Regions from separate parts of the Yimella sp. NH-Cas1 genome, predicted to be linked through region 2. Evidence: riboswitches for the same ligand, from Rfam matches in the RefSeq annotation. Region 2 holds a riboswitch; each other region holds the start of a gene.
What was found. A riboswitch is a leader RNA that binds a small molecule or an ion and turns the genes downstream of it on or off. The one in region 2 is predicted to bind thiamine pyrophosphate.
Positions count from the first base shown of each region.

Region 1: another riboswitch for thiamine pyrophosphate. It lies ahead of MF407_RS01205 (thiamine ABC transporter substrate-binding protein); the one in region 2 lies ahead of thiC (phosphomethylpyrimidine synthase ThiC).
Region 3: another riboswitch for thiamine pyrophosphate. It lies ahead of thiM (hydroxyethylthiazole kinase); the one in region 2 lies ahead of thiC (phosphomethylpyrimidine synthase ThiC).

Region 1 is NZ_JAKSGG010000003.1:170,550-174,376, forward strand. It holds gene MF407_RS01190 (thiamine pyrophosphate-dependent dehydrogenase E1 component subunit alpha) at 1-893, opposite strand, end outside; gene MF407_RS01195 (Lrp/AsnC family transcriptional regulator) at 959-1,483, shown strand; gene MF407_RS01200 (DUF4235 domain-containing protein) at 1,865-2,188, opposite strand; TPP riboswitch at 2,361-2,468, shown strand; gene MF407_RS01205 (thiamine ABC transporter substrate-binding protein) at 2,485-3,549, shown strand; gene MF407_RS01210 (iron ABC transporter permease) at 3,549-3,827, shown strand, end outside.
Region 2 is NZ_JAKSGG010000003.1:869,700-873,526, reverse strand. It holds gene MF407_RS04545 (acetate--CoA ligase) at 1-1,576, opposite strand, end outside; gene thiD (bifunctional hydroxymethylpyrimidine kinase/phosphomethylpyrimidine kinase) at 1,654-2,457, opposite strand; TPP riboswitch at 2,491-2,600, shown strand; gene thiC (phosphomethylpyrimidine synthase ThiC) at 2,598-3,827, shown strand, end outside.
Region 3 is NZ_JAKSGG010000003.1:1,376,347-1,380,173, reverse strand. It holds gene MF407_RS06945 (Mu transposase C-terminal domain-containing protein) at 1-1,244, shown strand, start outside; gene MF407_RS06940 (AAA family ATPase) at 1,241-2,059, shown strand; TPP riboswitch at 2,402-2,498, shown strand; gene thiM (hydroxyethylthiazole kinase) at 2,538-3,317, shown strand; gene thiE (thiamine phosphate synthase) at 3,382-3,827, shown strand, end outside.

The DNA.
Region 1 (3,827 bases), 700 kb from region 2:
CGCGCGATCGGGTCACGGTCGAGCCAGGCGCAGACCTCGTCGCCGGAGCGGTAGCGGGTCGCGTCGTCGGCGTTGGTGTGTGCGTCCATGCGGTAGGTGTGCGCCTCGATGAGGAACGGACCCTTGCCGGTGCGGCAGTGCTCGAGCGCCGCGTCCATGACGGCGAGCACCGCGGCCGGGTCGTTGCCGTCGACCTGCTCGCTGGTCACGCCGTAGCCGATTCCCTTGTACGCCAACGACGGTGCCTTCGTCTGCTTGGCGAGCGGGACGCTGATCGCGTACTTGTTGTTCTGCACGAAGAAGATCGCGGGCGCATCGAAGACCGCCGCGAAGTTCAGCGCCTCGTGGAAATCGCCCTCGCTGGTCGCACCGTCGCCGATGAAGCCGAGCGCGACGGAGTCCTCACCGCGACGTTTGAGACCGTAGGCCGTGCCGGCCGCGTGCACCAGTTGCGTCGCCAGCGGAGTGCACTGGGCGGCCGTGCGGTGCTTCATCGGCTCGTACCCGCAGTGCGCGCTGCCGCGCAGCAGGGTCAGCACCTCGACCGGGTCGATGCCGCGGGTCACCAGAGCCATCGACTCGCGATAGGTCGGGAACATCCAGTCGCGCTCGGTGAGCGCACGGATCGCAGCGACCTGGCAGGCCTCCTGGCCACGCGAGGACGGATAGACCGCCAGCCGACCCTGTTTGGTCAGAGCGGTCGCCTGCAGATCGAAGCGGCGTCCGATCACCATGTGCCGCCAGACGTCCTGGAGCCGGTCGGCGTCCGGCATGACATAAGGACGACGGGTGCCGGTCTGGGTGACCTCGGCGCCGGTCGGGTCGATCAGCTGCACCGGTCGGGCCGAGGGCAGGAGGTCCTCGATCGCCGGATCATGGACTGTGGTCTGCATCACACTATCGTCGCTATCCGGGCCGACTGGCTCAAGTTCGGCACAAAGGAGTGGATGATCGGCTCATGAATGCCGAAGACAAGGTCAATTCGTCCAGTAGTGATGCACGCTCCGCACCGACGGCTGGACGATCGGCAGCGGCCCTGGACGTGGTTGATTCACGCATCCTGGCGGCGTTGCGCGAGGATTCCCGGCTGTCCGTGCGAGCGCTTGCCGAGAAGCTGCATCTGAGTCGGGCCGGGGCCTACGCGCGCATCGAGCGATTGCGTGAACGAGGAGTGATCACCGGCTTCACGATCGCCATCGATCCGGCGGCGGCCGGCCTGACCACCACGGCGTACGTGGCGATCAACATCGAGCAGAACACCTGGCGCCGGGTCAGCGAGGAACTCGCGACGTTGCCCTATCTGGACACCATCTCGCTCATGGGTTCGGACTTCGACGTCCTCGTCCAGGTGCACGCGCCCGACAATGCCTCGCTGCGCACGCTCGTCCTCGAACGCATCCAGGCCATCCCGGGCGTCCTGGGCACCCGCACCTGGCTGGTGTTCGACGAGTCCCGTGGGGTCGGGACTCCGTGGGAGGCGTGAGCACATGGCTGTGCCTCCCGCTGCGAGCGGGGGATTCCGCGGCGGGAGGCACATGTCAAGCTGCGTGCGCCCTATGGACGACAAGGCTTGTCGGACTACTGGCCCTATGTCGCAGCCGGGAACGCGGTCGCTCTGGCGCTGCCGACCTACGAGCCGCTGACCGGGTGGACGGCAGCGAAGCACACGTGGCCGCCGCGGCATCGCGGTACTCGTGGTGGAACCAACTGTCCGACCACCACCCGCGTGCGGCGCGGGATCTGTGGAGCTGACGCGGACCACGTCCGGACATACAGATTCCAGATCACGACGGGCCGCGCCGACAGCAGCGTCGCGGCCCGGGCGGCCAGAAGCGACCCGGTTGGCCGGACGTGAGGCTGTTGGTCAGGCCTTCTTGGCGGCCTTCTTCGTTGCCTTCTCCAGCGCCTTCTGGTGCTCCTTGACGACGACCTGCGGCGGGTGACCGGCGGTCTTGGTCCAGAATTCGGCGGCCTTGCGCTCACCCAGCGCACGCACACCCTGCGCGACGGCGGCGGCGAGCAGGACGAACAGCGCGGTCTCCTTGGCGGAGTAGTTCGGGTCGTGCTTGCCGACCGGCGCCGGCTGTCCGGTGACTGCGTGCCAACCCTGGTTGGTGACCTTGTTGGCGATCTGAGTTGCCGCCACACCGGCCGCAGCCGCGACGATCTTCCACACCACAGAGCCCATGAGTTCCTCCAAGTCAGCGGCCGTCACCGGCCGGTCGGGTCGATTTGTCTGGTCAGAGCCTGCCATGTTTCGCCCGGCTTGCACGTTTGCGCGCCCGATGATTCGGGCTGTGATCCCGGCCGCATGGAACGGCCGCCGACAAGACGCCGGCGAGACGGTGTAGCGTCCGATGCGGAAACGACAGGGGAGCGCACGGTGCGCTGAGAGTGCGGCGATCGGGCCGCAGACCCTCGAACCTGATCCGGTTAGTACCGGTGTAGGAAGTCGAGCCCCTCCTTGCATCCGAGGAGGATCAGTTGTTCCGGAGAACCTTCACCACCGCGTGCTGCGGCACCCTCGCCCTGGCCATCGCCGGCTGCTCGACCACCGGCGACGACAAGCCCGCAGCGACATCGTCCGGCAAGGTCACGACCGTCAAGCTCGTCACTCACGAGTCGTTCGTGATCCCCAAGGACGTGCAGGCCGAGTTCACCAAGACCACGGGATACCAACTGCAGGTGCTCGCCTCCGGGGACGCGGGCAAGCTCGCCAACTCGGTCGTACTCGCCAAGGGCAACCCGACGGGCGACGTCGTGTTCGGCATCGACAACACCTTCGCTTCCCGGGTCATCGATTCCGGCGCCCTCGCCGCCAACGAACCGAAGGCACTCCCGAAGAGCGCATCGAAGTACGCGTTGCCCGGCGAAGCCGCGCAGTCGCTCGCTCCGATCGACTTCGGTGACGTGTGCGTCAACGTCGACGACGCCTGGTTCGCCGCGAAGAAAAAGGCGAAGCCGCAAAGCCTGGACGACCTCACCAAGCCCGAGTACAAGGACCTCTTCGTCACGCCCGGTGCCGCGACGTCCTCGCCCGGTATGGCCTTCCTGCTCGCCACTGTCGCGAAGTACGGCGACGACGGTTGGCAGGACTACTGGAAGAAGCTCAAGGCGAACGGCGTGAAGGTCACCAGCGGTTGGAGCGACGCGTGGGGCGTCGACTACACCGCCGGCGGCGGCAAGGGGACGCGTCCGATCGTGTTGTCGTACAACACTTCTCCCGCCGACACGATCAAGGACGGCAAGCCGACGACGTCCGCCATGACGGACTCCTGCTTCCGGCAGGTCGAGTACGCCGGCGTGCTGAAGGGCGCGAAGAACGAGCCCGGCGCGAAGGCGTTCATCGACTTCATGCTCGGCAAGAAGTTCCAGGCGTCGATGCCGAAGAACATGTACGTCTTCCCGGTCGATGATCAGGTGAAGCTGCCCGACGCCTGGCAGACCGCGGTCAAGGTGCCGGACAAGCCGTTGCACGTCGACCCCACGAAGATCACGAAGAACCGGGACGACTGGCTGCGCCGCTGGCAGGACGCCGTCTCCGGGTGATGCGTACTCGCCTCGGGCGATCGCTCGTTCCGGCGCTCGCAGCACTGATCCCGCTGGCCTTCCTGGCGGTGTTCTTCCTGCTGCCCGTGTCGGCGATGGTCGCCCGAGGCCTGCACCTCGACGGGCAATGGTCCTTGGACGCGGTACGTGACGTCCTGACGCGGCCACGCACCCGCCGCGTCGTCTGGTTCACTGTGTGGATCAGCTCGCTCGCGACGCTCAGCACCGTGCTGCTCGGCGTGCCGATCGCGTACGTCACCTACCGGCTGAAACTGCCG
Region 2 (3,827 bases):
CACACTCCGCGACCGCGGGGTGGCCGGCCAGCGCCGCTTCGATGCCGCCGGTCGACAAACGGTGGCCGGCCACGTTGAGCACGTCATCGGTACGGCCGAGCACGAACAGGTAGCCGTCGTCGTCGATGTAGCCGCCGTCGCCGGTGAGGTAGTAGCCCGGGTAGGCCGACAGGTACGACGACTCGTACCGGGCGTCGTCCTGCCAGAGTGTCGGGAGTGTGCCGGGCGGGAGCGGCAGCTTGATGCAGACCGCGCCCTCGGTGCCTGGCGGCACCTGTTCACCCATCGAGTCGAGGATCTGCACGTCGTAGCCGGGGGTCGGCACCGCCGCTGATCCCGGCTTGATCGGCAACTGCTCGAGCCCCATCTGGTTGGACGCGATCGGCCAGCCGGTCTCGGTCTGCCACCAGTTGTCGACCACAGGCACCCTGAGCTTGTCGGTGGCCCACTGCCAGGTGTCGGGGTCGAGACGTTCGCCGGCCATGAAGAGGGTGCGGAACGACGACAGGTCGTGGCCGGCCATCAACGCCGCATCCGGGTCTTCCTTCTTGATCGCCCGGAAGGCGGTCGGCGCGGTGAACAACGCCTTCACGCTGTATTCGGCGATGACCCGCCAGAAGGTCGAAGCGTCTGGTGTACCAACGGGTTTGCCCTCGAACACGATCGTCGTGCAGCCGGCGATGAGGGGTCCGTAGACGATGTAGGAGTGGCCGACGACCCACCCCACGTCCGACGCGGTGAACCATACGTCACCCGGTTCCATGCCGTAGACGTTCGTCATCGACCACTGCAGCGCAACCTGGTACCCACCGTGATCGCGCACGATGCCCTTCGGCTTGCCGGTCGTGCCGGAGGTGTAAAGCACGTAGAGGGGGTCGGTTGCCGCGACCGACTCACAGCCCGCCGGCTCGACGGCGCCCGGTTTCATCGCCGTCGCCCAATCGATGTCGCGCTCCCCCGTCTCGGCCTGGAGTTGCGGACGCTGCACCAGCAGTACGCGATCGGGCTTGTGCTCGGCGCGCTCGATCGCCTCATCGACCATCGGCTTGTACGGGATGACGCGGGTCCGCTCCACGCCGCACGACGCGGTGACGACGACCTTGGGCCGCGCGTCGTCGATGCGGGCGGCGAGCTCGGCCGGCGCAAAACCGCCGAACACGACCGAGTGCACCGCACCGATCCGGGCGCAGGCCAGCATCGTGATCACCGCTTCGGGAATCATCGGCAGGTACACGACCACACGATCGCCCTTGCCCACACCGACCGCCTTCAGCACCCCGGCCGCCCGCCCGACCAGATCGAGCAGCTCGGCGTAGCTGTAGCTGCACCGGACCTCGGTGACCGGGCTGTCGTAGATCAACGCCGTCTGGTCGGCCCGGCCCTCGATCACGTGGCGATCGAGCGCGTTGTAACAGATGTTGGTCTGCGCGCCGGGGTACCACCGGTAGAACGGAGGGTTCGTGTCGTCGAGCGCCTGGGTCGGCTTCTTGAACCAGTGCACTGCCGATGCCGCGTCCAGCCAGAAGCCCTCGGGGTCGGCCATGCTGCGCTGATACTCGTCGCTGTAAGCACCCATGGCACGAGTGTGTCATCGGCCACACTCCGGCCGCTGCGACTCGCGCCGGACGGCCCGAACCGGTCGCTCAACGGCGGTCACCACCATCGGTGGAAGTGGTGCACCGGCCCGTGACCGGCGCCGATCTCGAGCGAGTCGGCCGCGCGCAGCGCATCGGTCAGCCAGACCTTTGCGTCGGTCACGGTGGTGTGCCAATCGGGCCGCCGCGGACGCAGCGCGGCGAGCGCGGACGACAAGCTGCAGCCCGTGCCGTGCGTATTGGACGTGCGGATACGCGGGGCTGCGAACCGTTCGAAGCCGTGTGCGTCGACCCACAGGTCGACCGCGTCACCCCCGAGGTGGCCACCCTTGATGAGCACCGCGGGCACACCGAGGTCGAGCAGGCTCCTGGCTTGATCGCGCATCCCCCGCTCGTCGGTCGCAACAGGGGTGGCGGTCAATGCGGCGGCCTCCGACAGGTTCGGTGTCACAACGCTGACAACGGGCAGCAGGTCACGCAGCACAGACGTCACCGACGCGTCGCCGAAGCGGTCTCCGGAGGTTGCGACCAGCACCGGATCGAGCACGATCGGCACCCCGCGATCACGCATGTGCGCGAGCGTCGGGCGGATCACCTCAGCGACCCCCGCTGAGCCCAGGACACCGATCTTCACACCGTCGACACGCACGTCACTCGTCACTGAATCAAGCTGTGCCGCAACGAATTCCGAATCGATTGGTAACACCTTCTGCACACCGATCGTGTTCTGCGCAGTCAGTGCCGTGAGAACGCTCATGCCGTACGCACCGAGTGCGCCGAAGGTCTTCAGATCTGCCTGAATTCCCGCACCTCCACTCGGGTCACTTCCGGCGATCGAGACGACAGCTGGTGGACGGACCATGTGCGACACCGTAAGTGACATGGGTTACGGTGGCGACACCCACACGGGAGCCCTCGGCAGAGGGCTGAGATCGAGCTGACGCCGCTCGGACCGTCCGAACCTGCCCGGGTCATTCCGGCGAAGGAAGTGAGGAGATCTCGATGTCCGAGATTCATCCCAAGCACCGCCTGCACCACCTCGTCGACGGCGACATCTGCGTGCCCGTCACCGCGATCAGCCTCGACGAATCCCCCGACGGCACACCGAATCCCGATGTGCATGTCTACCGCACCGCGGGACCCGGCAGCGATCCTGCCGCCGGCCTACCCGCCACTCGTTCCGGCTGGATCCAAAGCCGCGACGATGTCGAGACCTACGAGGGTCGCGAACGCACCCTGCAGGACGACGGACGCTCCGCCGTCCGTCGCGGCAAAGCTTCCGACGAATGGCGCGGTGAGCGACGAAATCCGTTGCGCGCCAAGCCTGGTCGCACCGTCACCCAGATGCACTACGCGCGTCAGGGCAAAGTGACGGCCGAGATGCGCTACGTCGCGCTGCGCGAGAACGTCGACGTCTCAGTCGTTCGCGAGGAGTTGGCGGCGGGTCGCGCGATCATCCCGTCCAACATCAATCATCCGGAGTCGGAGCCGATGATCATCGGCCGCCGGTTCCTCACCAAGGTGAACGCGAACATCGGCAACTCGGCGGTCACCTCCTCCATCGAGGAAGAGGTCTCCAAGCTCAGCTGGGCGACGCGCTGGGGCGCCGACACGGTCATGGACCTCTCGACCGGCGACGACATCCACACCACCCGCGAGTGGATCGTCCGCAACTCCCCCGTGCCGATCGGCACGGTGCCGATCTACCAGGCCCTGGAGAAGGTCGACGGACGCGCCGAGGCCCTCACTTGGGAGATCTTCCGCGACACCGTGATCGAGCAGGCCGAACAGGGGGTCGACTACATGACGATCCACGCCGGGGTGCTCCTGCGGTACGTCCCGCTCACCGCCGAACGCGTCACCGGAATCGTCAGTCGTGGCGGGTCGATCATGGCCGGCTGGTGCCTGGCACACCACGAGGAGTCGTTCCTCTACACCCACTTCGACGAGCTGTGCGAGATCTTCGCCCAGTACGACATCGCATTCAGCCTCGGCGACGGACTGCGTCCCGGATCGGTGGCCGATGCGAACGACGAGGCCCAGTTCTCCGAACTGCGGACCCTGGCCGAACTCACCGAGCGCGCCTGGGCGCACGACGTGCAGGTGATGGTCGAGGGCCCGGGACACGTGCCCCTGCACCTCGTGCCGGAAAACGTTGAACTGCAACAGGAATGGTGCCACGGAGCGCCGTTCTACACGCTCGGTCCGCTGGTCACCGACATCGCGCCGGGA
Region 3 (3,827 bases), 510 kb from region 2:
CCTCGCGAGCGGACACCGGCTCCCGCCGCCTTCCGCCCGACCTCGTCCACCTGATCGAGGGCCTGGCACTGAGCAAGCCGCGGCCGGCCATCGCCACCATCCACCGCAAAGTCACCGGCATCTGCGCCGCCCGGAGATGGCCGGTCCCCTCCTACTCGGTGGTCTGGGACATCGTGCGGACCCTGGATCCCGGCATGGTCACCCTCGCCCTGGAGGGCGCAGCGTCCTACCGCGACAAGCACGAGCTGGTGCTACGCCGGCAAGCAGAGCTGCCCAACGCGATGTGGCAATCCGATCACACCATGCTCGACATCCTGGTGGTGGGCACCGACGGCAAGCCCGCACGGCCATGGCTGACAACGATCCTCGACGACTGCTCCCGGGCGGTCTGCGGCTACACAGTCTTCCTGGGCGCACCGTCGGCGATGAGCACCGCCCTGGCGCTGCGCCAAGCGATCTGGCACAAGACCGACCCGGCCTGGCCGATGTGCGGCCTGCCCGACGTGCTCTACGTCGACCACGGCAGCGACTTCACCAGTGACCAGCTCGCCCACACCGCCGTCGACCTCCACATCCGACTGATCCACTCCACCGTCGCCCGACCCCAGGGACGGGGCAAGATCGAGCGGTTCTTCGGCACCATCAACACCGAGCTACTCGCCACCCTGCCCGGACACATCACCGAAGGGCACCCCTGGCCGACACCGAAACTGTCCCTGGCCGCCCTCGATAGCGCCCTGGAGGCGTTCGTGGCCACCTACAACGACCGCACGCACAGCGAGCTCGGAACCTCCCCGCGCAGCGCGTGGATCGCCGATGGCTGGCTGCCCCGAATGCCCGAGAGCCTGGAAGACCTCGACAGACTGCTGTTGACCGTCGCCAAGACCCGCGTCGTGCGCCGCGATGGCATCCGCTTCCAGGGTCTGCGCTACGTCTCGCCAACTCTGGCCGGCTACGTCGGACGCTCGGTCGTGATCCGCTACGACCCCCGCGACATCACCGAGATCCGCGTCTTCGATCACGACGAATTCGTCTGCAAGGCCGTCAACCAAGAGCACCACGACCAGAAGGTCAGCCTCAAGGAGATCCAGGCCGCGCGCAACGCCCGCCGCCGGGCGCTGCGAGCCGGCATCAACGAACGCATCGCCCTCGTGGCCGCACCTACCGAGACGCCACGGATCACCGAAGCACCGGCTCCGGCGCCGAGGTCGGCGTTGAAGATCTACAAGGAGGACCTCAGGTGAGCCAGCGCTTCATCGTCACCAAGGAGCACCGCCGCTTCACCGAGTTCGCCGACGCCGTGCGCCGCGGGCACACCATCGGTTTGTGCTTCGGATCAGCCGGCGTAGGAAAGACACTCTCCGCGCGCCGCTACGCACACTACGAGAAGGCTCATGACCTGCTGACCTACTGGGGGCCGCGCTCCGACAACGACGCCAAGATCTACGCCGCCTTGAACCGGAGCCGCACCGTGCTCTACACCCCCAGCGTGCTGACCACCCCGCGGACCCTGAAGGACGAGCTGACCCAAGCCATCACCCGCACCAACATGTGCATCGAGCAGCACCTCGTACCTCCCGGCACGGCCACTCCCGAGGCCTGGGGATGGCGACACGGCAGGAACTACGTGGAGCTGATCATCGTCGACGAGGCCGAACGACTGCGTCCCGCCGCTCTGGAACTGCTGCGCGATCGCTACGACCGCGACGACATCGCCCTGATCCTGATCGGCATGCCCGGCCTGGAGAAGCAGTTCAGCCACTACCCCCAGTTCTACAGCCGAGTCGGCTTCGCCCACCAGTACCGGCCCCTGGGACAAGACGAACTGCTGTTCGTCCTCGAGCGACACTGGCGATCCCTCGGCAAGACCCTCGACCCCGACGACTTCACCGACGCCCAAGCCATCGCAGCCATCGCACGGATCACCCGCGGCAACTTCCGGCTCCTCGAACGCCTCTTCCCCCAGATCCAGCGGGTCCTGAAGATCAACGAACTCGACACCATCACCAACGACGTCATCGAAGCCGCACAGAGCACCCTGGTCATCGGTGTCACCTGACCCCGCCACGAAGCGACCGAAGAACCCCGCCATTCAGCAGACGAAGTCACACATTCGGACGCACTGTGGCGCGGCCAGCAGAGATGACCGATGTGTCCTACTGGGGTGTACCCCAGATGTCAGTTTTCGAAGTCCACTGCACGAGTGTCCGAAGTCGACTGCACATTTTAAGGTTGCGCAGCCGTTGTCTGGTGAGGCGCCATGGTGAGGGCTGCGGCGGCCAAGGAACGCCGTAGCGCAGCCGGGCACTGGTGACAGCACGCCCGGACGGTCCGAGGCGCGACCCTTTTGCGATCGCTGAAGCGAGGGCACGGTGCTGGGAACGGTGCGGATGTTAAGCTGGTGAATGACGCGGGGTGCCGTGCTGGTACGGCTGAGATCACACCCGTTGAACCTGATCTAGTTCGTACTAGCGAAGGGAACGTCGCCGATGTCGGCACCTTCTTCCGTCCCTACTGTCCCACTCGATGCTGCCGCTGTGGGCGAGGCCTTGGCTGCGATGCGCGGGCATGCCCCGCTGGTGCAGTGCCTGACCAACGTCGTCGTCGCTCAGTGGACAGCGAACGTCCTGCTCGCGGTCGGCGCCAGTCCGTCGATGGTGGACAACCCGGAGGAAGCCGGGCCGTTCGCCGCCGTCGCCGACGGGGTCCTGGTCAACCTCGGCACGCCCCAAGAGGCGACGGTGGCTGCGATGCACGGCGCGGTCAGTGCCGCCGCGGCGGCCGGCACCCCGTGGGTGCTCGACCCGGTCGGGGTGGGTGGGCTCGCCTGGCGCAGCCGGGTTGTCGTCGACCTGCTCGCCCACGCCTCCCCGGCACTCGTCCGTGGCAACCCCTCAGAGATTCTCGCTTTCGCCGGTGGGGGCAGCGGTGGGCGGGGTCCGGAGAGCGTCGACGCCGCCGAGGATGCCCTCGACGCCGGCCGGGCGCTGGCCCGGGAGCACGGCACCATCGTCGCGGTCTCCGGGGAGGTCGACCACCTCACCGACGGCACCCGGCTGGTGCGGGTGGCCAACGGCCATCGATGGTTGACCCAGGTCACTGGCGGTGGGTGCGCGCTGGGCGCGCTCATGGCTGCCTTCGCCGCCACCACCGACGACCCGCTCCTGGCCGCCACGGCCGCGACCGCGACGTACACCGTGGCCGCCGAGGTCGCGGCCGAGCGTGCCGCCGGGCCGGGGAGCTTCGCCGTTGCGCTGCTGGACTCTCTCGCCACCCTCAACCCGCAGGAGCTGACCGAGAAGGTGGTGCTCCGGTGACCCGCCGACCGGTGAACCTCAGCCTCTACCTGGTCACCGACACCGGTTTGTGCGGCCCACGGGGGTGCCCGCGACCGTGCAGGCTGCGGTCGCGGGCGGAGTCACCGTGGTGCAGTTGCGTGACCCGGGCGCCACCGACGCCCACTTCGTCGCCCTCGGCGTGGCGGTCCGCGAGGTGCTGGCGGGGACCGGGGTGCCGCTGATTATCGATGACCGGGTCCACCTCGTTCAGGACATCGGCGCCGACGGCGTCCACGTCGGTCAGCGCGACATGCCGCCTGCTCAGGCCCGGCAGTTGCTCGGGCCGGACGCCATGGTCGGGCTGTCGGTCAGCACGATCGAGCAGGTTCGCACAGCACGCGGGCTCGGTGACGGCGTCTTGGACTACCTCGGCGTTGGACCGGTGTGGCCGACGGCGACCAAGCCTGACCACGGCACTCCGATCGGCCCGGGCGGGGTGGCTGCGGTGGCCGCCGCGAGCCCGTGGCCGGTCGTCGCCATCGGCGGCAT